DNA from 3 places in the Microbulbifer variabilis genome. Region 1 is predicted to be linked to each of the others. Evidence: predicted binding sites of a transcription regulator. Region 1 holds the regulator's gene; each other region holds the start of a gene.

Region 1 (8,278 bases):
ACGGATTTGGACCGCGAGGGAGAGGCGATCGCCTGGCACTTGCGGGAAGCAATTGGCGGTAATGACGAACGCTATCGCCGAGTGGTTTTTAATGAAATCACTAAGTCCGCGATCCAGGAGGCGTTTAAAGATCCCGGCCGCCTGAATATCAATCGGGTTCATGCCCAGCAGGCTCGCCGATTCCTCGATCGTATTGTTGGCTATATGGTCTCCCCACTATTGTGGGAGAAAGTTGCCCGAGGACTCTCTGCTGGCCGGGTGCAGTCAGTGGCAGTTCGTCTCGTGGTAGAGCGCGAACGTGAGATCCGCGCTTTCATTCCTGAGGAGTATTGGACGCTTTTCGCTGACACCGCTACCAGCAAAGCGAACAAGCTGCGGCTAGAGGTTAAAAAACAAGCTGGTGAAACTTTCCGCCCCACCAATGAAGCTGATGCGAATAGCGCGGTGAAATTGCTTCAGGGTAGTGAGTTTGTTGTTAGCGGCCGTGACGATAAGCCTACCAGTTCCAAGCCTGGTGCTCCCTTTATTACTTCGACACTACAACAGGCGGCTAGTAATCGCCTCGGTTTCAGTGTCAAGAAAACCATGACCCTTGCGCAGCGCCTCTACGAAGCCGGCCATATTACATACATGCGTACCGATTCGACCAATCTAAGTAAAGAGGCGGTTGAGTCGGCCCGGCAGTATATCGGAGAGAATTTTGGCGATAAGTATCTGCCAGAAAAGCCGGTTAGTTATAGCAGCAAGGAGGGAGCGCAAGAGGCTCACGAGGCAATTCGTCCCTCCGATGTACGTGTTGCCCCCAATATGCTCTCAGGTGTGGAGAGGGATGCGGAGCGGCTCTACAATCTGATTTGGCAGCAGTTTGTCGCCTGCCAGATGACCCCGGCAAAATACACTTCCACCTCAATTGTGGTGAGTGCCGGTGACTTTGAGTTGCGTGCTCGCGGCCGGGTGATTCGTTTTGATGGCTTTCTCAAAGTTGCCCCTCCTGCGGGCAAGAAAGATGAAGATCTGCTGCTGCCTGATGTTCAGGTTGGCGATAAGCTGTCTCTGCAGCAGCTGGACCCGAAACAACATTTCACCAAGCCTCCGGCTCGTTTTAGCGAAGCCGCTCTGGTGAAAGAGCTGGAAAAGCGTGGTATCGGCCGGCCCTCAACCTATGCCTCTATTATTTCCACAATTCAGGATCGGGGCTATGTGCGGCTTGAGAACCGCCGTTTCTACGCGGAAAAAATGGGTGATATTGTCACCGACCGTCTCAGCGAAAGTTTTAAAAATCTGATGGACTACGGTTTTACCGCAAGCCTGGAGGAGTCTCTGGATGCGGTTGCCGATGGCGATAAAGGTTGGAAGCAGTTACTCGACGAGTTTTATCAGGATTTCTCCTCGCGGTTGGAAAAAGCTCAGTCCAGTGATGCGGGTATGCGGCGCAACACGCCGACAGATACCGATATCGAGTGCAGTAAGTGTGGTCGCCATATGCAGATCCGCACAGGCTCTACCGGTGTATTCCTTGGCTGCTCCGGTTACGCGCTTCCTCCTAAGGAGCGCTGCACCAACACGATGAATCTCGTCTCTGGCGATGAGGCTGTGGACGCGGATAAGGACGAAGATGCCGAAACCCGCCAGTTGCGGGAGAAGCGCCGGTGTCCCAAGTGCGGCACGGCGATGGATAGTTATCTGCTCGATGAGCAGAGAAAGCTACATATCTGCGGTAATAACCCGGACTGTAATGGTTACGAGGTAGAGCAGGGCACGTTCAAAATTAAGGGCTACGACGGTCCGATTATTGAGTGTGACAAGTGCGGTAGCGACATGCAGCTGAAGTCAGGCCGTTTTGGTAAATACTTTGGTTGTACTAACGAAGCCTGTAAGAACACCCGCAAGCTGTTGAAAAATGGCCAGCCGGCGCCACCCAAAATGGATCCGGTTCCTATGCCGGAGTTGGCTTGCCTGAAGGTTGAGGATCATTACATTCTCCGCGATGGTGCCTCCGGATTATTCCTTGCCGCCAGCCAGTTTCCGAAAAACCGTGAGACCCGTGCCCCGCTGATAAAAGAGCTACTGCCTCACCAGAGTGAGATTGACCCTAAGTACAGCTTCTTGTTCTCGGCCCCCTCACAGGATGATCAGGGGCGCGATACCGTAGTTCGCTTCAGTCGTAAGACCCAAGAGCAGTATGTTCAGTCCGAGGAGGACGGAAAGGCCACGGGTTGGAAGGCTTTTTATCGGGATGGCGCCTGGAAAGTCGAAGCGGCGGCCAAGAAAAAGCCGGCAGCTAAGAAAGCGGCGGCAAAAAAGTAAATGAGTAATCCCTATACCGGCCTAGTCACTTCGGCATTGCGTAAGAGCCAGCTGCTGGCCACAAGTAGTTATGATTCTTCTATTCAGCGAATGGCCCTGGAAGAAGGTGCTTTGTTGCAGCTGTGGAAAGCCTATCAGGCTTTCCTGGCTGAACTGTCACATCAGCTGCAATTGAGTTTTGAACCAGAGTCTGTACAGGTTATTTTAGATAGCCTGCACAGCCAGGGGAGAGCGAGCCTTGAAGTAAGTGAACTGCAGTTATTGCTCTCAGAGCCAGAGAGTTGGCTTAGCGAATTATTACGCGCGTGGAACCAGCTCCTGAGGCTGCCTACATTAGCGGAGGAAAAGGGGCAAGCTGGCAACCTTATTCCGACCCACAATATCGCCGGAACAGTACCAATTGAGCTTTCTTTCGAAGCGCTGCTTAAATGGCACAAAGCTCTCAGTGAGCTGATACTTAGACAGCGTGCCAATCTCGAGGAGTGCTAAGAGGGCTCCGCTACCTTTCTATTCATCTTTTTGCGCCCACTGAAACTTCTAAATTGCCTGTGGTACACTGGGCGCAAACTGATGTGCAGTGAAGGGAAAGCAAATGTCCTCCGAAACTTATGAGATTATCGAGTTGGCCAATGGCGATGTGGCTCTGCGCCGTGCCGGCCATGAGGAGGACCCTCTGGTGAGTATTCGTTTCTCAGCCGAGAGTCTCCAATTTTTGCGAAAGCACAAGGTAGCAGTAGCCCGGGCCATGTTAGAGGCGGGTATAGAAGCTGTGCAAAATCTCGATGACCTGGAGCCAGGTTACTTTGAAGAGGAAGAGTCGATGCCGGTTAACCATACGATTCACTAATCTATGGTAAAGGCGAAAAATTAAGTGGAACAACAGCGGCTAGAAGCCGCTGTTGTTGTTTTTGATTGGCGGTAAATCTTTTAGTCTCATGGAGTTTGGCGAATAACGCCTACGGCTAATCCTTCGATCACAAAGTTCTTATCCCGCATATCTACTTGGATGGTATCAAAGTCTTCGTTTTCAGGTAGGAGTTGTACCGTTGCCTGATTACCTTTGCGGCGGAAGCGTTTAACGGTTACTTCATCATCAATCCGCGCAACCACAATCTGCCCGTTTCTGATTTGCTCGGTCTTCTGTACTGCCAGAAGGTCCCCATCGAGAATGCCGGCATTTCGCATACTCATGCCGTGTACCCGCAATAAATAATCTGCCGGTGGGTGGAAGAAACTGGCGGGCAGGTCGCAATAATCCTCAATATGCTCGGCTGCCAGAATAGGGTTGCCTGCGGCGACACGCCCCACGATGGGAAGTCCCGATTGGTGGTCGGGAATTCGAATACCTCGGGAGGCACCGGCAACCATCTCAATGGCTCCTTTTCGTGCCAGTGCTTTGAGGTGTTCCTCTGCAGCGTTGGGCGAGCGAAAGCCCAGCTCTTGGGCGATTTCTGCGCGGGTGGGAGGGTAACCTGTGTCGTCCAGGTAGGCTTTTATCAGCTCTAATACTTGAGTCTGGCGTGCGGTGAGATTGGTCATAGATTTACCTAGCGTTTCTGTATTTTTATACAGTTGCTGGGATTATATACAGATTTAAGGATCTCGCAAACTGAGCACCTGCCTGCAGTCCAGCTGCTACATTGTTTAAGAAAACAAGGAATGAAACGAATAGTTGAAAGAACTGACAGCAAGGGAGAATAATAATGCTTGATGCGAAAATGGCTGAAGCCTGGAGAGTTCTGCGCATTCAATCTGAGTTGGTTGATGGAATTGAGCGTTTGGTTGCGCTTAACGGGGCGGTAACAGTTTTTGGCGGTGCGCGTTTCACTGAAGATAGCCAGGAGTATCAGCAAGGGGTGAAGCTTGGGGAGCTTTTAGCAGCAGAGGGGATACCTGTGATGACCGGTGGCGGGCCGGGTCTGATGGAGGCGTGTAATCGTGGGGCTTTTGAGCAGCCTGGTACTTCAATCGGATTAAATATCGAGCTGCCTTTTGAGCAGGCAGCCAATCCTTACCAAGATATCAGTTTGAATTTTCGCTATTTCTTTGTGCGTAAATTTATGTTTGTGAAGCATGCCGTGGGCTTTGTGGGTTTACCCGGGGGCTACGGCACGCTGGACGAATTATTTGAGGCGCTGACATTAGTACAAACTCAAAAAGTACGGCGATTCCCAATAGTTTTGGTGGGCAAGCGTTATTGGGGAGGGCTGTACGATTGGCTGGTAGATACGGTATTGGAACGGAATTGTATCGACTCTGCTGACCTAGACCTGTTTCATGTGGTGGATGCAGTAGAAGAGGCTGCAGATTTGATTATGAAATATATGCGAGCCAGGGATTAAAGAGTTTTCGAGATATCTAGGTTACTTTCTTTATTAATTAACAATCGGATAGGGCGAGGAGTAGGGGAGGCAGAAAAAACAGGAATACAGGAAGTAGAGACCAAATACAAAGCCTACGGCTGTGCCTCGTCCCTAAATAGTAGTTAGCACCTCTATCTTTCTTCCCGCGCAGTGGAATGCACTAAGGCCTATGGGAAGGGTAGTGGTCAGTCGCTTCGGTAATTACATCTTATCCTGCCAACTTACCAAACCAATTTCGCCTATGGGGATTCGCCAGGTCGGACTTCCCCCTACAACCGTTCTTTCTGTATGTGCAATAAGCCGCCAGCGAGCTGGGAGTGTGCTACTCTGGCCGAAATTAAACAGCTGTTTTAAATGGTGGTTTGATATCTATGAGTCAGATGGATACCGTTAACCGCATCTTGGATGCTGCCGAAGCGCTCTTTGCCGAGCGCGGCTTTACCGAGACATCCCTTAGGACTATTACGAGTACTGCCGGAGTCAATCTGGCGGCGGTCAATTACCACTTTGGTTCTAAGAAAGAGTTGATCCAGGCGGTCTTTGAGCGTTTCCTAACACCATTTACCGATGCGCTGGAAGCAGAGTTGGATCGACGCATAGCTTCTGGCCAGCCACTTAAGGTTGAAGGGTTGTTGGAGAGCCTATACCGAGTTGGGTTGGGCAGTCTGGGCCAACTTGGGCTGGATGCTCAGCGCTTTATGCGCCTGCTGGGACTGGCTTATACACAGTTTCAGGGGCACTTACGCCGTTTTATAGTGTCTCGTTACGGTGATAGTTACCGACGCTTCGCAGGCCTATTGGCCGAGGCCTTACCGGGGGTTGATCCCGTGACTTTCTACTGGCGCCTGTATTTTATGTTAGGGGCCACTATTTTCACCTTGTCGAGCTACGATGCCATAGAGGCTATCCTGAGAGAGGATTTTGGTGCTCAGAGCAGCCTGCCGGAAACTTTGGAGCGCCTTGTGCCGGCCGCTTCGGCAATGCTAAAGGTGGAGTCCGGTTAAACTGCGCAGCTGGTGAATCTTAGAGGAACTGAATATGCCTGCATCACTCGGACCGGTGATGATCGATATCGAAGGGCAGAAGCTCACTGATGAGGATTGTGAGCTTTTGCGCCACCCGCTCGTGGGTGGTTTGATTTTCTTTGCGCGCAATTATCGCGATCGCGATCAGATTCAAGCTCTGATTGCCGATATTCGATCTGTGCGCCCAGAGATACTGCTGGCTGTTGATCAGGAGGGTGGGCGAGTACAGCGTTTTCGAGAGGGGTTCACGCGTTTGCCTTCCATGCAAAAGCTGTCCGCCCAGGCTTCAGCAGTACAGTTGCAGGATGTGGGTTGGTTGCTCGCCTCTGAGTTATTGGCTGTAGGGATGGATTTCAGTTTCGCCCCTGTATTGGATGCCGATGACAGCCACAGCCGAGTTATTGGAGATCGCAGTTTTTGTCCCGACCCCCATCACCTGACGGCTATTGCAAGGCCATTTATTCAAGGGATGCGTGAGGCCGGTATGGCTACAACCGGCAAGCACTTTCCAGGACACGGGCACGTGCTTGAAGACAGCCATGTGGAGCTTCCTCAAGATGAGCGCTCCCTGGAGCAGGTGCTGGCCAGCGATGCCTTGCCCTTTATTGACTGCATAGGGGCCGATGAACTGGATGCGGTGATGCCCGCTCACATTCGCTTCGTCAATATAGACAGCCAGCCGGTGGGTTTCTCCCGTTACTGGCTACAGGATATTTTGCGAGGACGGCTGGGTTTTCATGGGGTTATCTTCAGTGATGATCTGTCCATGGAGGGGGCGGGAGCTGCCGGTGGTTATGGGGAGAGAATCCGCGCTGCTCTGGAAGCGGGTTGTGATATGGGCGTAGTCTGCAATAACCGTGCAGGGGCTTTGGAGTCTCTCGCTGGGCTGCAGAACTTTATTCCCGCAGCGGAATCGAGTGAGCGTCTAAAAGCCATGCGGGGTAGACCCTCAATCACCTCTTGGGCGGAACTCGAAAAAAGTGAGCGCTGGCATAGAACTCGCAGCTGGTTAGCTTCAATAATGCAGTAGTTGAGAAATACCGGTTTCCGCAGCTTGCTCCAAGAACCTATGGGCGGCTGGAGCCGGTTTTATAAGCGGAGGGGGAATTGTGGAGTCCGTAGAGAGTGTGCTGTTGTCCTGGCTGGGTGATAACCGGGTTTGGATAATCTCTGTTTTTCTTATTGTATTAGCTTCCGCACTGGCGGCCTGGATTTTCGGCCGCTTTGTGCAAAAACTGGCTGCCAGGGCTGAGAAGACCGTCAATCCCTGGGATGATGCGCTGGTAGGGGCTCTCTCCCCTCCTGGACAAGTATTAATCTGGCTGTTGGGGCTCACGGTGGCCGCCCAGCGTGCGGGTCAGGCGACGGGTGCAGAGATTTTCTCCCTGGCAGAGCCTGCCCGCGAGATAGGCCTTATTTTGGTCCTCTCCTGGTTCGCTTGGCGCTTCTCGCACAGCGCGGAGCGTAACCTTTGCAATCCCCGCTATATTGGCAAACCGATGGATGCCACCACGGTTAGAGCCATCGGCAAGCTCGTGCGGGCTTCGATCGCTATCACTGCGGGTATAGTGATTATGCAGTTCCTTGGCTATAGCGTCAGCGGCGTTTTGGCCTTTGGTGGCATTGGGGGGTTGGCGGTAGGCTTTGCCGCTAAAGACTTGCTGGCGAATTTCTTTGGTGGGCTGATGATTTACTTAGATCGCCCCTTTGCGGTTGGCGATTGGATACGCTCCCCGGACAAGGAGATTGAGGGGACTGTAGAAGATATTGGCTGGCGCCTGACTCGCATACGCACCTTTGATATGCGCCCGGTTTATGTGCCCAATAGTGTCTTCACGCAGATTTCTGTCGAGAACCCTTCGCGAATGCTCAATCGCAGGATCTTTGAAACTATTGGGGTTCGTTATGAAGATGGCCATTTAATGGCGCAGATAGTGGCAGATGTTAAGAAAATGTTACAGCATCACCCGGAAATAGATGCCAACCGAACTCTTATTGTTAATTTTAATAGTTTTGCAGCCTCATCCCTTGATTTCTTTATATACACCTTTACCAGAACGACAGAGTGGGTGAGATACCATGAAATCAAACAGGATGTTTTGTTGAATGTACTCAATATAATTGAGCGCCATGGTGCGTCTTGTGCATTTCCGACCTCGACGGTACATATTGCCGATATTCCTTCATTAGCGAGAGAAGCCGCGTTAGACAGTTGAGTATTGGGAGTGCGATAAGGTACAAATGTTTAGTTTAAATATCGCGCTTAATTGGGGTTTTGACGGTTAATTACGCCTATTGGTAAAAACGTAGTATTTATTTCACATAGAAACCTAGACACTGGCGCTGTTTTATCTAAGAATCAGGTTACGCCCTTTGGGTTACTCTCAATAGGGTGAAGCAAGATAGCATTCTGCATGGAGCAGTTTGTTAACAATGGGGTGGCGTTTGCCCCTCTTGCCGAATTGAGCAGTGAGGTAATAGAGGTAGGCGCAATAACAATAATGAGGTTTTCTCAATGAGTGATCGCGTTACAGGTACAGTGAAGTGGTTTAATAACGCACGGGGTTATGGCTTCATCACCTG
Region 2 (8,278 bases), 330 kb from region 1:
TTTGTTTTGGAACTGGCTTGTGAGACTATGGCGCCTTGAGCAACCCTGGGACTGCTATGAGCGAGAGTAAACCCGCTGTTCAATGTGGGATCGAAGAGGCACTTTCTGTAATCGGCGACCGCTGGAGCCTGCTTGTTGTCCGCGATGTACTGAGAGGCGTTAATCGGTTCGACTCGCTTCAGGACAGCTTGCAGATCTCCCGAAATATCCTTACACAAAGACTCTCCAACCTGGAAGAAGCCGGCATTCTGATTAAGGCGCCCATTAAGCCCGGAGCACGGCGTATGCTGTACAGCCCTACCCCAAAATGCCTCGCGCTCGTTCCCGTTTTGGTCTCTATGATTGATTGGAGTGCACACTGGTCTGAGAAAGCCAATGTGCGCTGGTCCCGTGTGATTGATAAAAGAACCGGAGAGCCTGTTCAGATAGATTTGGTGAGTAAAGATGGTAAGCCGGTATCCTTGCTGGATCTGGATTTGAAATACTAAAGGGCAGCGGGTTAAGGCCCACCGAGGGGCCTGCTCTCTCCACATTTACTTATCTCGTTACCCTCCCTCGCTCCCTCCCCTTACTCTCTGCTTGTAGCTAGACTGGTTTTTATCGATCGGTAACCAATCCTAACCACCCGATGCAACTTTATTGTGATCATTGCGGCCAACTCTGGAATATCGAGGATTCAGCGCTTATTTCAATACAGGAAATCCTCCACGCTTTTCCCGATAGCAGAATAAGCGCAAAGCTGATCAAAACTTTAAAACCTACCATTGGCCTCCCCATGATGGCGGTGAAGCAATTCGCAGGCCACAAGACCTTAAAGAGCGGCCACTGTTTCTTTTGCAATGCTCAGCTGGACAATATTCCAATTCTCTTCAAAAACTGCGGCAGCTGCGGAGCGCTAAATCTCGATATTCCAAAGCAGGGCCAGCGAGCCCCTTATTAAAAATACACCTTCTTAAACATGTACTAATGGCAGTGCCTCCCAGCGTGTGGTGTAGGCGGGTGAGCGATAGGCTTGGCGCATCTTCCAGTGCTTATGCACCCCCTCAGCCCCTAGAAAAAGAGTGCCGCGGCCAAAGCGCTGGTTGACTCTATCGAGGGCCTGCATCATCTCCGCGGCACGGGCCGGCTGGCCGGCGGTAAACATATCCCCCTGCCCCAGGGAGCTGGGCACCAGCTCCACCAGGCCCACACCGGCTTTCATAAAACGATGACCAGGGCGGTAAAGCTCGGTTATGGCCCCCTTGGCCAGGCTCGCAATCAAGCGGGTGTCATTAGTGGCATAGGGGCACTGTACCAGCGTACTGCGACTGTAATAGTGGGGCTCGTGGGGCGAGGTGTGCAGAAAGACATGTATCGAAGCCACCAAGCACTCCTGCCCGCGCAGCTTTTCTGCCGCCCGGCTGGCATAGAGACTAACTGCCTGCAGAATGGGCTGTAGTTCGCTCAATTTCTCGCCAAAAGAGCGCGTGCAATAAATCTGTTTTTTTGCCGGCGGCTGCTCCTCCAGATTCAGGCATGACACCCCATTTAATTCCTCAATGGTTCGTTCAATATTGATATTGGTGTGTCGGCGCAAGATTTTAGGATTCGCCTGGGCCAGGTCATAGGCGGTCTCTATACCCAAGCGCCCCAATCGCTTGGCAAGACGCCTGCCGACTCCCCAGACTTTATCGACCGCCATGCGTTTCTGCAGCCATTGCCATTTCTGCGGAGTATCCAGGGCACAAACCCCGTTGCACTTGGCAATTTTTTTCGCTGCCCGATTGGCGAGCTTGGCCAGGGTCTTACTCGGAGCAATCCCCACACTCACCGGCATACGCACATCGCGCCATAGGGTTGTGCGAATCCGCTGGCCGTAATCCAACCACTCCTCCTGTAAACCATACAGATTCAGAAACATCTCATCGATACTGTACACCTCCACCTCTGGGCTAAAGCCCTTCAGGGTCTCCATAACCCGGTGGGAAATATCGCCGTACAGTGGATAGTTACTGGAGAAGATGGCCACATTGTGCCGCCGCAACAGATGTTCAATCTTGAAGAAGGGCTGCAAATCCCCAATCCCCAGCGCCTTGGCCTCATTTGAGCGCGCCACCACAAAACCATCATTATTAGAAAGCACCACCACCGGCCTCCCCCTTAAGTCGGGCCGGAATATCTGTTCACAGCTTGCGTAGCAGCTGTTGCAATCCACCAGTGCCAGCATTCAGAGAGGGCGGTGATAACGAATGGAGGCTTTAACCACCCCTTCAACAATCAATTCCTGCCCTTCCCAAACCGGTATCGGCGGGTAACGATCGTTGGCCGACAGCAACCGCCCATGATGTCGATCCAGTACTTTGCAGGTGAGTTGACCATCCAAAGCCACCACCACCACATCGCCGTGTACTGGCGTTAGTGAACGGTCAACAACCAAAAGGTCGCGGTCGAAGATCCCCAAGCCCTGCATGGAATCGCCATTGGCACGAGCCATAAACGTAGCCGCCGGATGAGTGATCAAATGCTGATCGAGGCTGAGGCTTTTCTCTTTGTGGTCATCCGCCGGGGATGGAAAGCCCGCGGCCACACCGTGACTGTAGAGAGTCGCTAGTTTCATAGGGTTTCACTCGATACTGTATATGCATACAGTTTAGGGGGAGTTCGCCAATTCCGGCAAGAACGATGACTGACCAACGAGCCGCCAGCCGTGCTCGCTACAGGTCCATAGCAAGGCCACAAAAGCACAGCACACACTAAAACCGGCACCCTGTAGCAGGGACCCACAAGGTGTAAATACCAGCTACGGGCTATTCGAGTATGTTGTGAACCCAGTGCACTCTTGGGTAAAGCCAGCAACAGGCCACAACCTCCCTCCAAGTGGCCGCTTGGCAGCATAGCTGCCTGGGATTATGATCCGCGCAACAGGCGGGTAATGATCGATGACAAGGCCCGCCCTAAAAAAGCAACAGCCCCCACCCGAGTGAACACAGTACGGAGACGAGACAAAAAATGAATTTGGCTATAGCGGCACTGATCGTGGCCTCCTATTTTATCTGCATGAGGCTTAGCTCCTCCGCTATCAACCGGTTCGGGCAGGCCAGGGCGGTGAAGCCCTATCGCCTCAAATATATCTCCAAAACCATCAGTATTGCCGTCTTGGTATTCCATCTGGTGCTGCTGATCAGTGCCCTGGGGTTTGAATACACCCAGGTTTCCATTTTTCTCTCCTCTGTGTTCGCAGTAATTGGCGTAGCACTTTTTGCTCAGTGGTCGATACTGAGTAATATTACCGCCAGCCTAATTATTTTCTTCGGCTTTCCCTACCGGGTTGGCGACCAGATTCGGGTGATAGATAAAGACGATGATATCTCCGGCACTATTGAGGAGATCACACTATTCCATGTTCTCATCAGGCGCGGCGAAGAATTAATTACTTACCCCAACACTTTAATTCTGCAAAAAGGCGTAATCAAAAACCCCAGTAAGCAGCCGACTGAAGCACCTGCAAAGCTGCCGGAAGCCAGCCAGACTGAAGCGCAATAGCTCTCTACTTTCCCGCCCTCAATTCAGGGCGGGAAACCCGAAAGCGACAAGCCCTCTCTGGAACTTTTGTACCAACGCGCTCTTCTCTCCCTTACAGAAAAACCATGCCATCTGGCTGGCTACACCTAAATAACAAAAAAGCAGGCCCGCAAAATTTCTACAAAAGGCACAAAAAAAGTTCTTACCACTTCCCATCTCCAGCGAAGTAATTTGCTTCAACCGTCTCAATAGTTAAAAATGCGCAAGATTCAATGAAATTGGCTTTAAGGGACTGCATGACCGATACCCTCAAAGATATACTCCACTTCGTACAGGAAATGGGCCTGAAAAATGGCTTGTTTGTCATTTTTTTCATCTTTGCACACTATTTATTGTTCTGGATGTACAGTGGGCGATTGAAAGATCGTCAAGTTGAAATTGATCGACTAGCGGCAGATAATAAGGAGTATCGGGATAGGTTCCTCAAGCTGATGGATAATGCTTTTTCCTATTCTCCGCCCACCAGAAAAGTGGCCCCAAAAAAGCCAGTTAATGAAAAGGAGTTTGAGTAGTGCTCTCCATATTGCTCGCGATCGCTCTTCTCTTCATTGCAATTCAGTTATACCGGCTTCATGAGATAAGAAAGCACGACCAACACCTGTTCGAGTTTTGTCAGCTGCGGAGAGATACGATCTCGTATCTCTCTAATTCCTATGAGAATCTCTCCAGAACAGATTATATTGCCCTCAGGAAGATCAATGATGCGCTGAGCAGCATCATAGCCGGCTACAAAGAACACAGAACCGTTGTCTTTAACTACCGCCTGTTTATCGAGTACCTAGATGAACTCAAAGCCTTTGAGAAAAAAGCCGAGAAGATATCCACCGGCAACAAAGATATTCAAGACCTGCTCAAAAGAATCCACTGCTCCATTTTCAAAGCCTTCCTGGCATTTACTCCCCACCTGAAATCAGAACTTGCATTTTCCCTCATGATGAAACTGATTTCCCTTGGCGTTAAGGCGGGGGTTAAATCTCTAAAAGACTACTTATTACGCCTCAAAGAAGCAAAGGTTATGGTGAACACCTTCAAAGGGTCTTCTACCCCCTGTTAGCCCCTAGTAGCAAATTTGGGGGCCTATGCCCCCGCCATCGCGTCCACTCCCCGCACCCAAACCTAACAGTCCCTTCTGAGGCGATATCCAGCAATTTTGGTCAAGTGCCAGACACACACAAGTCCTAGAATACTTTCATTAGAAGAGGTGACAGCTATGGCAGAGTATAGGGATAGGTTTGTGCAGGTACTGCACTATATTGAGGAAAACCTCAACTCCGAACTCGATATCGACAAACTCTGCCAATACACCAACTTGTCTAAATATCATTTTCACCGGCAATGCTCCGCCTTTTTTGGAATGCCGGTAATAGCCCTAATCAGGCGATTGAGATTAAAAAGGGCGGCCTATCAACTCACCTATAGAGACAAAAAGGTGGTGGATATCGCCCTGGAGAGTGGCTACGACAGCCACGAGGCCTTTGCACGAGCCTTTAAGAAACTCTTTGGCAAGAGCCCCTCAGAATTTCGCCGCGCTCCAGACTGGGAAGTTTGGCATAAGCACTATGAACCAGTTACAGCACTTAGGAGTCACTTTATGAGAAATACAGCGAAATACGAAGTAACCATTATTGAATTCCCCAAGACTCAACTCGCCGCCATGGAACATAGAGGCCCAGCCCACCACCTGGGTGCTACTATCAAACAGTTTATCCAATGGCGGAAGGCTCAAGGGCTTTCACCACGTAATAGCAGAACTTTCAACCTGGTTTATGATGACCCAGTAACCACGCCCCCTGATCAATACAGATTTGATGTCTGCTGTACCGTGCAATACCCCATTGATGCCAGTGAAAGGAATATAGTCAACAAAGTAATTCCGGCAGGGAAATGCGCAGTCATAAGGCACTTAGGCAGTGACGATACCATTGGAGCGGCTGTTCAGCATCTATACTTTCATTGGTTGGATCATTCAACTTTTGCAGTTCGTGATTTCCCAATCTTTTTTGAGCGGATAAATTTTTTTCCCGAAGTACCTGAGAGTAAAATCATTACAGATATATTTCTTCCCATAGAAGAAAATATCTAACAGCAAGGGTTGAGAAAATACAATAAATATGCAGCTAAGAAGCGTTCCATAAATCACTCAAAATAATAAAACTAATCCTACCACCTGCACTCTCTATGATATGGATTAAAGAGCACAGGTCGCCCCATGAAAACCAGCCACATATCGACCATCCTGGTCGTTGTTATCATTGCTTTTGTGGGGCTATTGTATTTCTACAATTATCGCTTAACCCAGAGCATTAAATTTAACGCTTACCCGGTTACAGACGAGTTTATTAATAGCAATGACTCTCTCAAAGACAAAGATACTATTAAAATTCTGATTATAGACGGAGGGGGTATACGTGGATTAATACCACTCTATGTTATCCAATTTATAGAACAACAGACTGGCAAGCCTATTGATGAACTATTTGATGTTTTTAGCGGAGTATCAACTGGCGCCATCATTGCCACAGGGCTCAATGTCACCCAGATACCAAATCAAGAAGGTATCCCAGAAAAAATAGACTCAAGAACTAAAACTGAGAAAGTAATCGATATTTATAAAAATGAAAGCAGATACCTATTTTCATCACCCTGGTATCACAAATTAATGAGCGGGAATGGTTTTTTCTCGCCTCGCTTTAGCGGAGAGCGCCTACGCAACACCATCGAGAAACACTATACCGATGAAATAAATTTCACTGATCTAAAAAATTACATCATTATACCTTCTTTCAATATACATACAGGCCAGTTACATCTGTTCAAAAACCGTGGCGAAACGGTTAACAAACTGCCAACGGACACACTGTATCAACTGGTCACCGCCGCAGCTAGCGCAGAGACCCTATACCCTCCTGTCGATTTTATAACTACTGGGCGGGATATTCGTCACCGCTATTACGCTGATGCCGCTATATACGCAAACAACCCCACCAGTATTATATTACGCGATATCATTAAAGAATTTCCGGGGAAAAACTACTATGTGTTGATTCTCGGATCCGGCACATCACCATTGGCAACAATGGAGACCAATTACAGGAACCTAAAAAGTTGGGGGAAAATTAACTGGCTTCAAGATCTTATATCCGGTGTGCAAAGGTCCATGGATGACCAACAACTATATACTCTGGAGATTGCAAGCTCTCTAAGTCCTAAAGGAAGAATCAGTTATAACTATTTAAACGTGGAAATTATCGACCCATATGTCGATCCATTTGACTACAAATCAATCGATAAACTAAAAATTCTCGCCGATAGACTGATCAGCGAAAACCAAGTAGAGATTGATCAGGTAATCAATAACCTCAAGCAGAATGGGTAATTATTACTCTAAAACACCTTCCACACAGGTATAGTTTGCTTTTCATCACGGTCAACATTACTGTTTCCCGGTGAGACATTCACAGATGCGACAATCAGTATGGCAACTGGAAAATTGACGCTGGTAATATGCATGCTCCTAGTGTTTTTAGGAGCCTCCTCACTCTCCTTGGCGAGGAGCCTCAATGAGCAGGAGGCCCGCAAAAGATGCCTGCGAACCTGCAAGCATGTTTACTATCGGTGCCTTAAAAATAACCGGGAGATTCCAGCCGACTGTGTTAGCGATAAGAGATTCTGTGATTTTATTTGCTATGACGATGATCTCTATTATCGCGAGCGGGACTACCTAAAGCGACTCCATAGGCGCAACCGCTGGTATTAATGATTGATTCTGGGGCAGATCTCAAGACATAGAGATAAGAGGGATTAAATAGATAAATTAAAGAACCAACATTCTCAAACCCCTGATGCCTTACACTGCCCTTGCACACCCAGGCAACAAACCACTTTAAAATTGCAATATTCCAATCAGTTCTCCTGAAGCATTTTTAGAGTTCAACTTTTGGACAGAGCGCACAAAGTAACCAGAGTGACTTTCTAACACATTAAGCCTTATAGTATCTCCCGCCTCAACCGAGTCAAAGAAACGTTGATTTACACATGTAGAGTAAGGCTGACCATAATCAATACTATAGCAAGTATGCCCCAAGCGACCTGTCCTCACCCCTTTACGGGTAACAACCTGCTCAAAGCTAGCCTCTTCGCCAAACGTATTTGTATAGTATGCGGGGATAGCATAATACACCGCTCCCCAAGTCAGCCCATAAGAAATTAAATACCACAGAACCCAGTAAATACCCCGAATAACAATATTCGAGCGGATTATCTTGTTTGAGGGGTGCTTATCCAGGAGAGCAGGTAGAACCCAAATCGCAGCCAAAAGCCAAACAATTACACCACCATAGCCTGGATTCTCATAGAACTGGTATCTACCAACGCTGGCAGAACCCATCAATAAAAGCACTATCGTCATGGATACCAGGGTATAAACTTTTTCTTTGCCACTGGCCCCCTCACGAAAAACAAAACTCACAAGCTAAACCTCATCAAGAAGCAATAAAAAATATAATCGGCAATCAAGACTACCTGCCCAACCCAACAAACTGGCCGCAAGGAAAGCAATTTTTACAGCGTTATTAGTGCAGATATAAGAGAAAGAATACAACTCTATTTTTAACAGCGGAACGGTAGAAAAATATAAAGCCGGGAAGCTAATAGTTAAACATCAGCCTCCCTAAAAACGCTCTAAGCATCCAGAAAGCTATTAATGGCTGTAATACCT
Region 3 (8,278 bases), 2.0 Mb from region 1:
TCAATGTTTAGTGGCCGAAGACAGCGGTGTAGCTATTGGCTACCTGGTTTTTTATGCCCTTCCCTTTACCTATGATTTAACTCCCTGGTTGTGGATTAAAGAACTTTACGTAGTTGGTAACAAAGAGTATCGCCGTAAAGGGGTAGGAAGGGCATTGATGGGGTTTTTAATAAAAGAGGCCTATGAGCGGGGTAGTGCCAAAATAAAGTGGGAAGTTCTTTCTACTAATGTAGATGCACAAGCTTTTTATCAACAACTAGGTGGAGCTCCGGAACAGAAGTGGCAAATATGGTCCCTGAGTATTTAGCCAATATAGCCGGGCCGAAATACCCCCTTTTCAATAGATGAACACAAAACAGACTCCTCAACGCGGGGTAAAACGCCTGGTGATTGGTATATCCGAGTCGATGGGTTTGCGCGCTTGAGCAATTACCAAAGTGGAGAACAGGGCCACTACTGCACACCCAAACATGGACGCGGCAATAGGAACCAGGGTGCCTGTGTGCAGGCTGCTTACTAATCCGCCCAGCACACCGCCAGTGATAAAAATTGTGGCGCCATACAGGGCGTTGGCGCTGCCGCTGATTTTGGGAAAAAACTCCAGATAACAGGCGGCGGCATTGGGCCCAGTAATACCGATACAGCTCATTACCAATACCAGAGGTACCATCCACAGAGTCAGCTCTTTAATACCGGTCAGAGTGCCGAGTAATAGCAAACCACAGCCGAGCATCTGCAGGGTGACGCCAGCCAATAAAATATTGCGCGGCTGGAACAGGTTGAGCAGGCGGATATTGACCTGCACCATACAGATCAGCCCCAGAATACAGGCGCCAAAGAATAGCGGGAAGCGGCTCGGACTGACACTGAAGTAGTCCATAAAGACAAAGGGTGCGGTGGTGATATAGATAAACATCGAACCACTGACACAGGCCTGGGCGCCGAGAAAACCGAGGGCGCGGCGGTTGCGTAGCACTTGTCCATAAGTGGAAATCAGTGAAGCTAATGGCATCAACTGGCGCCGCGCGCGGGTAAAACGCGATACAGTTTCTGGTAACAGTAAGCGCACTAATAGCAGCATGGCAGCGGCGTACAGTAGCAGGAATACAAAAATACTCTGCCAGCCACCCACTGCGAGCAGTAGAGAGCCGATTACTGGAGCGATCAGGGGGGCGATCAGCATGATGGTACTGATCATAGAAATAATTTTGGCGGCTTCACGCCCACTGTGCAGATCGCGCACTATGGCGGCGCAAATCACTGTAGCAAAACCGCCCCCCACGGCCTGGAAAAAACGCAGGATAATCAGTTGATCGACATGGTCGGCAAACAGGATCAGCAGTGAACTGACGATATAAATGCACAGGCCGATAGTGCCGACCAGTCGCCTGCCCCAACGATCGGAGAGAGGGCCGCCGAAGAGCTGGCCTAGGGCAAAACCCAGTAAAAAGCTGGAGACCGAATACTGCACCCGCTCCACTTCGGTATCGAGCGCACCGGCCATGGCCGGGATAGCCGGCAAGTAACTGTCGATGGAAAATGGCGTCAGGGAGACCAGCGCCGCTAGCCATACCACCAACCAGCGCGGTGCTTTTTGCTCAGCGGATAATGCGGTGGATGTCATGGAATTGCTCTGGAACGGCTAGGGGCACTTGTTGGCAGTGGCAGTAGATTGCCGGATACAGCAGGCATGGTAGAGGGGCTGTGACACATTATCCAGTGCCGCATTCTTGCAAATTTCCCTCAGTGTTTGTCTTCCCGCAATGTGTACAGGCCCTGCTTCAGCTTTAGTAGGTGCTCTTGCAACTGGGGGCCTTTGCGCTGGGCAACGCCGATGGCGAGCACATCAATCACCACTAGGTGGGCGATGCGTGAGGACAGTGGTGTATAGATCTCAATATCTTCTTCCACATCCACTTCTAGCGGGATACTGGCCTGCTGTGCCACCGGCGAACCGCTGGGTGCCAGGCCAACCACCAGAGCGCCCTGCTCCTTTGCCATGCTCATGGAGCGCAGTAGTGCCTTGGTGCGGCCACTCTGGGAGATAGCCACGACTACATCGCCCGGCTGCATAGACATGGCTGACATATTCTGGATGTGGTGGTCCGAGTGGGCGGCGGTGGCCAATTGCAGGCGGAAGAACTTGTGCTGGGCATCGGCGGCGACAGCACCAGAGGCGCCAAAGCCGAAGAATTCCACCCGCTTGGAAGCGGCCATCGCAGTGACAGCGGCCTCAAGGGCGCGGTCGTCAATTCTATCGCGCACTTTTAGCAGAGTATCTACTGTTGAGTCGAACACCTTGCGTTTGTACTCGGCAATGGTGTCGGTCTCGGTCACCGCGATTTGGCCGAAGCTGGGGCTGGAAGCCAGCTGTTGCGCCAGGTTCAACTTGAACTCCTGGAAGCCGGAACAGCCCACGGCGCGACAAAAGCGCACCACGGTCGGCTCGCTCACCTGGGCCTCGGTGGCCAGGTCGACGATGCGCATATGAATAATTTCATCGGGATTGGCGAGAATATACTCCGCCACCTTGCGCTCAGATTTGCGCATGGATGACAGTTGCTCACTGATTCGTTGCGTTACTTCCGCCGGTTTCACAGGACTTCCTTCTCTATGCCAGTTGGCGCAGTTTAGCCGCTGCGCCCCCGGCTGGCGAGGGGCTTTGCATTGTCAGCCGGGGTAAAATCCTGTTTATTTACACAGGTCTTATACAGCAGCTCTGGTACAATCTTCGCCCATGGACGTATCTCAGATTTTAGACCCCCTCAACGACGCCCAGCGCGAAGCGGTAGCTGCCGCGCCCGGCAATCAATTGGTTCTGGCCGGTGCCGGCTCGGGCAAGACCCGGGTGCTGGTACACCGCATCGCTTGGCTAATGCAGGTGGAGGGCGCCTCGCCCTACTCCATTATGGCGGTGACCTTTACCAACAAGGCGGCCCGCGAGATGCGCGCCCGTATCGAAGAGTTGCTGGGGGTGAATACCTTTGGCATGTGGGTGGGCACTTTCCACGGCCTGGCTCACCGCCTGCTCAAAGCCCACTGGCAAGAAGCCAAGTTGCCGCAGAACTTCCAGATTCTGGATTCCGACGACCAGCTGCGCCTGATCAAGCGGGTACAGGCAGATCTGGGGCTGGACGATAAAAAGTGGCCGCCGCGGGAAACCCAGTGGTGGATTGGCGCGCAGAAAGATGAAGGCCTGCGCCCGCAATATATCAATGCCGGCGCCGATCCCTGGTTGCAGACCATGGTGCGCATCTACTTCGCCTATGAAGAGGCCTGTCAGCGCGGTGGGCTGGTAGATTTTGGCGAGTTGCTGCTGCGCGCCCACGAACTTTGGCTGAATAACGACAGTATTCTGGCCCACTACCGCCGGCGTTTCCCCCATATCCTGGTGGATGAGTTCCAGGATACCAACACGATTCAATACGCTTGGTTGCGCCTGCTCGCAGGGGAACAGTGCCATATCACCGCTGTGGGTGACGATGACCAGTCCATTTACGGTTGGCGCGGCGCCAAGATCGAGAATATCCAGCACTTTTCTACAGATCTGCGTGAAGTGCAGACGGTACGCCTGGAGCAGAATTATCGCTCCACCTCCACCATTCTGAATGCGGCCAACGCGGTGATCGCCAATAACAGCGGTCGTCTGGGCAAGGAGTTGTGGACCAAGGGGGAAGAAGGCGAGCCCATCGCCGTCTACGCCGCCTACAACGAGCAGGATGAGTCGCGCTTTATCGTCGAGCGTATCAATGATTGGGTGCGCGATGGCAATCGCCGCGACAGCATTGCCATCCTCTACCGCTCCAACGCCCAATCCCGGGTGCTTGAAGAGGGGCTACTGCGCGAACAGGTGCCCTACCGTATCTACGGTGGCCAGCGCTTCTACGATCGCCTGGAAATCAAAAATGCCCTGTCCTACCTGCGCCTGATCAGCAATCGCAATGATGACACTGCATTTGAACGGGTGGTGAATACCCCCACTCGTGGCATTGGTGCGCGCACGGTGGAAATGGTGCGCTCCTTTGCTCGCGAGCAGGGCTGTTCCTTGTGGCAGGCGGCCAAGCTGATGTTGCAACAGCGCGTACTGGCTGCGCGCGCCGGTAATGCTCTGCAGAGCTTTCTGGATCTGATCAACCAGCTGGCTGCAAATGCGGAAGATAAAGAGCTGGATGCCATTGCCGAGGATGTGATCGAGACTAGCGGCCTGCTGGAATTCCACGGCAAAGAAAAAGGTGAGAAGGGCCAGACGCGGGTGGAGAACTTGCAGGAATTGGTCACTGCTTGTCGCTCTTTTGCCGGTGTGGACCTGCCCGAGGGGGAGGAAGATGAGGAGGAAATCCCTCTTCTTAACCAGTTCCTCGACAGCGCCGCCCTCGATGCCGGTGAAGGCCAGGCGGATGAGTTTGAAGATGCCGTCCAGCTGATGACCCTGCACTCTGCCAAGGGCCTGGAATTTCCTTTGGTGTTTATGGCGGGCGTGGAGGAAAACCTGTTCCCCCACAAGATGTCTGCACAGGAGCCCGGCCGTATGGAGGAAGAGCGGCGCCTCTGCTACGTGGGTATCACCCGCGCCATGTGTAAACTGTATATTACCTACGCGGAAAACCGGCGCCTGTTTGGCAGCGAGACCTACAACAGTCCGTCTCGCTTTATCGGTGAGATTCCGCCAAATTTGGTGCACGAAGTGCGCTTGAAGACCGAAATTTCCCGTCCCCTCTACCAGGCGGATTATGGCAAGGTGGGCCAGTTTTCCGACCCGGCGCCAGATTTCGATGATTTACCACCATTGGCACTGGGTGGCCGGGTTGAGCATGTCAGGTTCGGCGAGGGCACCGTAGTGCAGTTCGAAGGTAATGGCCCCCGTACACGTGTACAGGTCAATTTCGATGATGTTGGCAGTAAATGGCTGGTAGTGGCTATGGCTAAGCTGCAGCCTTTATAGATTGTTTGCTTTGATAAAAACCAAGTCAGATTAGAAATTTTTTCTGCACTGATTTTGGTTTTTCCCAAAATCCCGACCATTTAAAAAAGATCATTTATCGATGATCAGCGCCTTACAAGAAAAAAGATAATTAAAAGCGATGAAAAAAGTTAACTGGTATCCCGCTATTATTTTGGGCCTTATCGCCCTGCTCGTTATTACCTTTGCTGCACTGGTCACTTCCCGTGTGGCACAGGGCCCTGCACAACATTTTTCCGATAATGGCAACAAAGAGTTGTTTGAGTGGAAGCTTGTTACCACTTGGCCAAAAAATTTCCCCGGCCTCGGCCAAGCCCCGGAGCGCTTTGCAAAAAACGTTGAGTTGATGTCCTCCGGCCGCCTCAAAATTAAAGTTTATGGTGCAGGTGAGCTGGTACCCGCTCTGGGTATTTTTGGTGCGGTATCTGAGGGCGCTGCACAGATGGGACATGGTGCCGCCTATTATTGGAAAGGCAAGATTCCAGCGGCCCAGTTTTTTACCGCGGTACCGTTTGGTTTAAACGCCCAGGAAATGAATGGCTGGCTGCACCACGGTGGTGGTTTGGAACTCTGGAAAGAGATTTATGAACCGTTCAACCTGATCCCCCTAGCGGGTGGCTCTACTGGGGTACAGATGGCCGGCTGGTTTAACAAACCGATTAACTCTGTTAAGGATTTGCAGGGCTTAAAAATGCGAATTCCCGGTCTGGGCGGTGAAGTATTAAACCGGGCCGGCGGTACCGCTGTGACTATTCCCGGTGGTGAACTCTATACCGCGCTGCAGACTGGTGTTATTGATGCGACCGAGTGGGTTGGACCTTATAACGATCTCGCTTTCGGTTTCCATCAGGTTGCCGAGTACTACTACTATCCCGGCTGGCATGAACCCGGCTCAATGATGGAATTTATCGTCAATAAAAAAGCCTTTGAGAAATTGCCCAAAGACCTACAGGCCATTGTGCGCGTGGCTGCCCGCGAAGCAAACCAGGACATGTTGGATGAGTACACCGCTCGTAATAATCGCGCCCTGCGTGAGCTGGTGGAAACACATGGAGTCAAAGTTAAGCGTTTGCCAGATGATGTGCTTGCCCATTTAAAGCAGATCAATACTCAACTGATGCAAGAGACCGCAAATAAGGACCCAGAATTTGCGCGTATCTATAAAGCCTTTAAGGATTTTGAGCGGGATGTGCGACCCTATCACCAGATAAGTGAAGAGGCTTATTACCAGGCGCGCGAACTTGATGGGGAAAGCAAGAAACAGGAATAAAAGGCAAAATTAATATCATAGAAGGGAAACTGGTTTAAGGCAGTTTCCCGAAATAGTTTTGTAAGTCGTTTCAGGGCAGTGGTCTGGTATGTCCTCTATCGTCGATAGCGACAAAAACAAACTCACCCTCAGTGACCTTTACCTGCTCACCAGAGTCCACCCGTGTCAGCCATACCTCAACCATTGTTCTAATAGAGGAACGCCCTACCTCTATAGCCTCGGCATAGCAGCTGACCGTAGAGCCAACCGGAACCGGGCGTAAGAACACCATACTGCCGACCGCTACGGTAGTTACCCTGCCGCGTGCAATGCTTTGGGCCAAGATTGCTCCAGCCAGGTCCATTTGCGACATCAGCCAACCAGCGAATACATCCCCCTGGGGGTTGGTATCACGGGGCATAGCCAGGGTTTGCAGGGTAAGCGTGCCTGTTGGTTGCGGGTTTTCATCAAGGGCTGAAAGTGCGGACATCGACTACTCACAGATTGTTAGAGTTATTGGTTTCCACCTGAGGGAAGGTGGCGCATTCTAGCACAAATTGAGTAGTATTTGACCAGTGCTTGTCTGAGTTTTTCCAACGAAAACGAGTGAAGTTTTTCCCAGCCACCCCCTAGGTGGCCGGGAAATTAGTGACAAGAGCCCTAAAGTGCCTCTATTGCCAACAGATTGTCGTCCGGGTTTTTGTCGATCATCTTGATATAGGGATCAAAGCCAGCAATGCTCGGTTTGCCCTTCACCTCAAATTCCAACAGGGTGGTCTCTTCACTGATCTCCTGTTTGGCCAAGTAGAGCACATTGTCTGAACTGGTGTTCTTGTCGGGATCTTCTGCAAAAATGGCAACATCTATCCAGTTATTGATGGGAATTTCTTGTTCCTGTCCATCCCCTTCGGCTTCATATTTGTGCGCTTCCAGCTCCAGTAATACGCGATAATTGCCGTTCTCCAACAGCTCATAGGTGGCATTTGCGACTTTGAGATCAAAGAGGACTACTCGCTCCAGCATATCGGTGATCAGCTCTTGCTGGGGGGGGGCGGCGTGGGCTCGGAGTCTTGCCACTAAATCCATGCTGGTGGGATAGGGATCACTGGAGAAGCCTTTTTCTTTTAATAGGGAAGCCAAAGCCGCATTGACGGCATCTTCACCCATCGCATCCTTAAGGGCGTACATCGCTAGCGAGCCCTTGTCGTAATGGATATAGGTCTGGTTTTCGTTGCGAGATAAAGGTAACTCCTCAAGCAACTCGGTACCCCGAGCGCTCAGGTAGCCATCCAGCTCATATTTGAGGAAACGACGCATTTTTTCAGGGCCGTATTCCCGCTCCATCACCATTAGTGCTGAGTACTGCGCCAGGGTTTCAGACAGTAGAGTCGCTCCCTGTACATTGGCGCCAATCAATTGATGCGCCCACCACTGGTGCGCCACCTCGTGGGCGGTTACATAGAAGACGTAATCAATCTCATCCGGGTCCCGCAGATCGGCGACAAAACCGATAGATTCAGAGAAAGGTACGGTGTTGGGGAATGCCTGGGCAAAGGATTCATAGCCTGGGAACTCGACGATACGCAGTTGGCGATATTGATAAGGGCTGAATGCCTCACTGAAATACTCCAGGGACTTTTTCACCCCCTCAACCATACGATCTATGTTGTAGTCGTGGGGCTTGTGGTGGTAGACCTCAATGGCAACGTCCTGCCATTTATCTTTGACCACTGTGTAGTCCGCTGAAAGGTAGGAAAAAAAGTTGTGAATGGGCGCGTCCATCTTGTAATGAAAGTAATGGCGCTCTCCCTCCTGCCAGTCTTTTTGTAGGTAGCCGGGGGCCAGTGCTATCTGTCCCAAGGAAGTACTGACGGTGGTTTCAAAGTTGATCCAGTCAGAGTCGCTGCGAAGATAGGATTTTCGGTAGTGCTCTTTGTCCTCCAGTTTGGGCATACGCTGCGGCGGCGGTAGATCGTGCTTTTTACGCAGGTGACGATCAGTCAACTCAAAATTGCTGTTGTAACCGATAAAGGGCAGCGCTTCGTAGTTATTAAAGAAGGTACCGTTCT

What was found. The regulator LexA, encoded in region 1, represses DNA repair genes until DNA is damaged. The targets are predictions, from matches to a motif close to ACTGTNTNTANANACAGT.
Region 2: MJO52_RS13765 (LexA family protein) is a predicted target of LexA. The motif match lies at 2,612-2,629, and genes of this name have one in related genera.
Region 3: uvrD (DNA helicase II) is a predicted target of LexA. The motif match lies at 2,687-2,704, and genes of this name have one in related genera.

Annotation. Positions count from the first base shown of each region.
Region 1 is NZ_CP092418.1:2,760,770-2,769,047, reverse strand. Features, by position in the region: gene topA (type I DNA topoisomerase) at 1-2,307, shown strand, start outside; gene MJO52_RS12360 (DUF6586 family protein) at 2,308-2,796, shown strand; gene MJO52_RS12355 (hypothetical protein) at 2,900-3,154, shown strand; gene lexA (transcriptional repressor LexA) at 3,241-3,846, opposite strand; gene MJO52_RS12345 (TIGR00730 family Rossman fold protein) at 4,011-4,649, shown strand; gene MJO52_RS12340 (TetR/AcrR family transcriptional regulator) at 5,042-5,674, shown strand; gene nagZ (beta-N-acetylhexosaminidase) at 5,709-6,725, shown strand; gene MJO52_RS12330 (mechanosensitive ion channel family protein) at 6,805-7,911, shown strand; gene MJO52_RS12325 (cold-shock protein) at 8,211-8,278, shown strand, end outside.
Region 2 is NZ_CP092418.1:3,086,594-3,094,871, forward strand. Features, by position in the region: gene MJO52_RS13755 (winged helix-turn-helix transcriptional regulator) at 57-488, shown strand; gene MJO52_RS13760 (Y-family DNA polymerase) at 953-2,206, opposite strand; gene MJO52_RS13765 (LexA family protein) at 2,207-2,596, opposite strand; gene MJO52_RS13770 (mechanosensitive ion channel family protein) at 2,989-3,522, shown strand; gene MJO52_RS13775 (hypothetical protein) at 3,798-4,073, shown strand; gene MJO52_RS13780 (hypothetical protein) at 4,073-4,615, shown strand; gene MJO52_RS13785 (AraC family transcriptional regulator) at 4,772-5,644, shown strand; gene MJO52_RS13790 (patatin-like phospholipase family protein) at 5,771-6,937, shown strand; gene MJO52_RS13795 (hypothetical protein) at 7,445-8,029, opposite strand; gene MJO52_RS13800 (hypothetical protein) at 8,242-8,278, opposite strand, start outside.
Region 3 is NZ_CP092418.1:4,805,630-4,813,907, reverse strand. Features, by position in the region: gene MJO52_RS21080 (GNAT family N-acetyltransferase) at 1-307, shown strand, start outside; gene MJO52_RS21075 (multidrug effflux MFS transporter) at 365-1,624, opposite strand; gene hexR (transcriptional regulator HexR) at 1,744-2,598, opposite strand; gene uvrD (DNA helicase II) at 2,738-4,942, shown strand; gene MJO52_RS21060 (TRAP transporter substrate-binding protein) at 5,082-6,230, shown strand; gene MJO52_RS21055 (acyl-CoA thioesterase) at 6,301-6,699, opposite strand; gene MJO52_RS21050 (ABC transporter permease/M1 family aminopeptidase) at 6,870-8,278, opposite strand, start outside.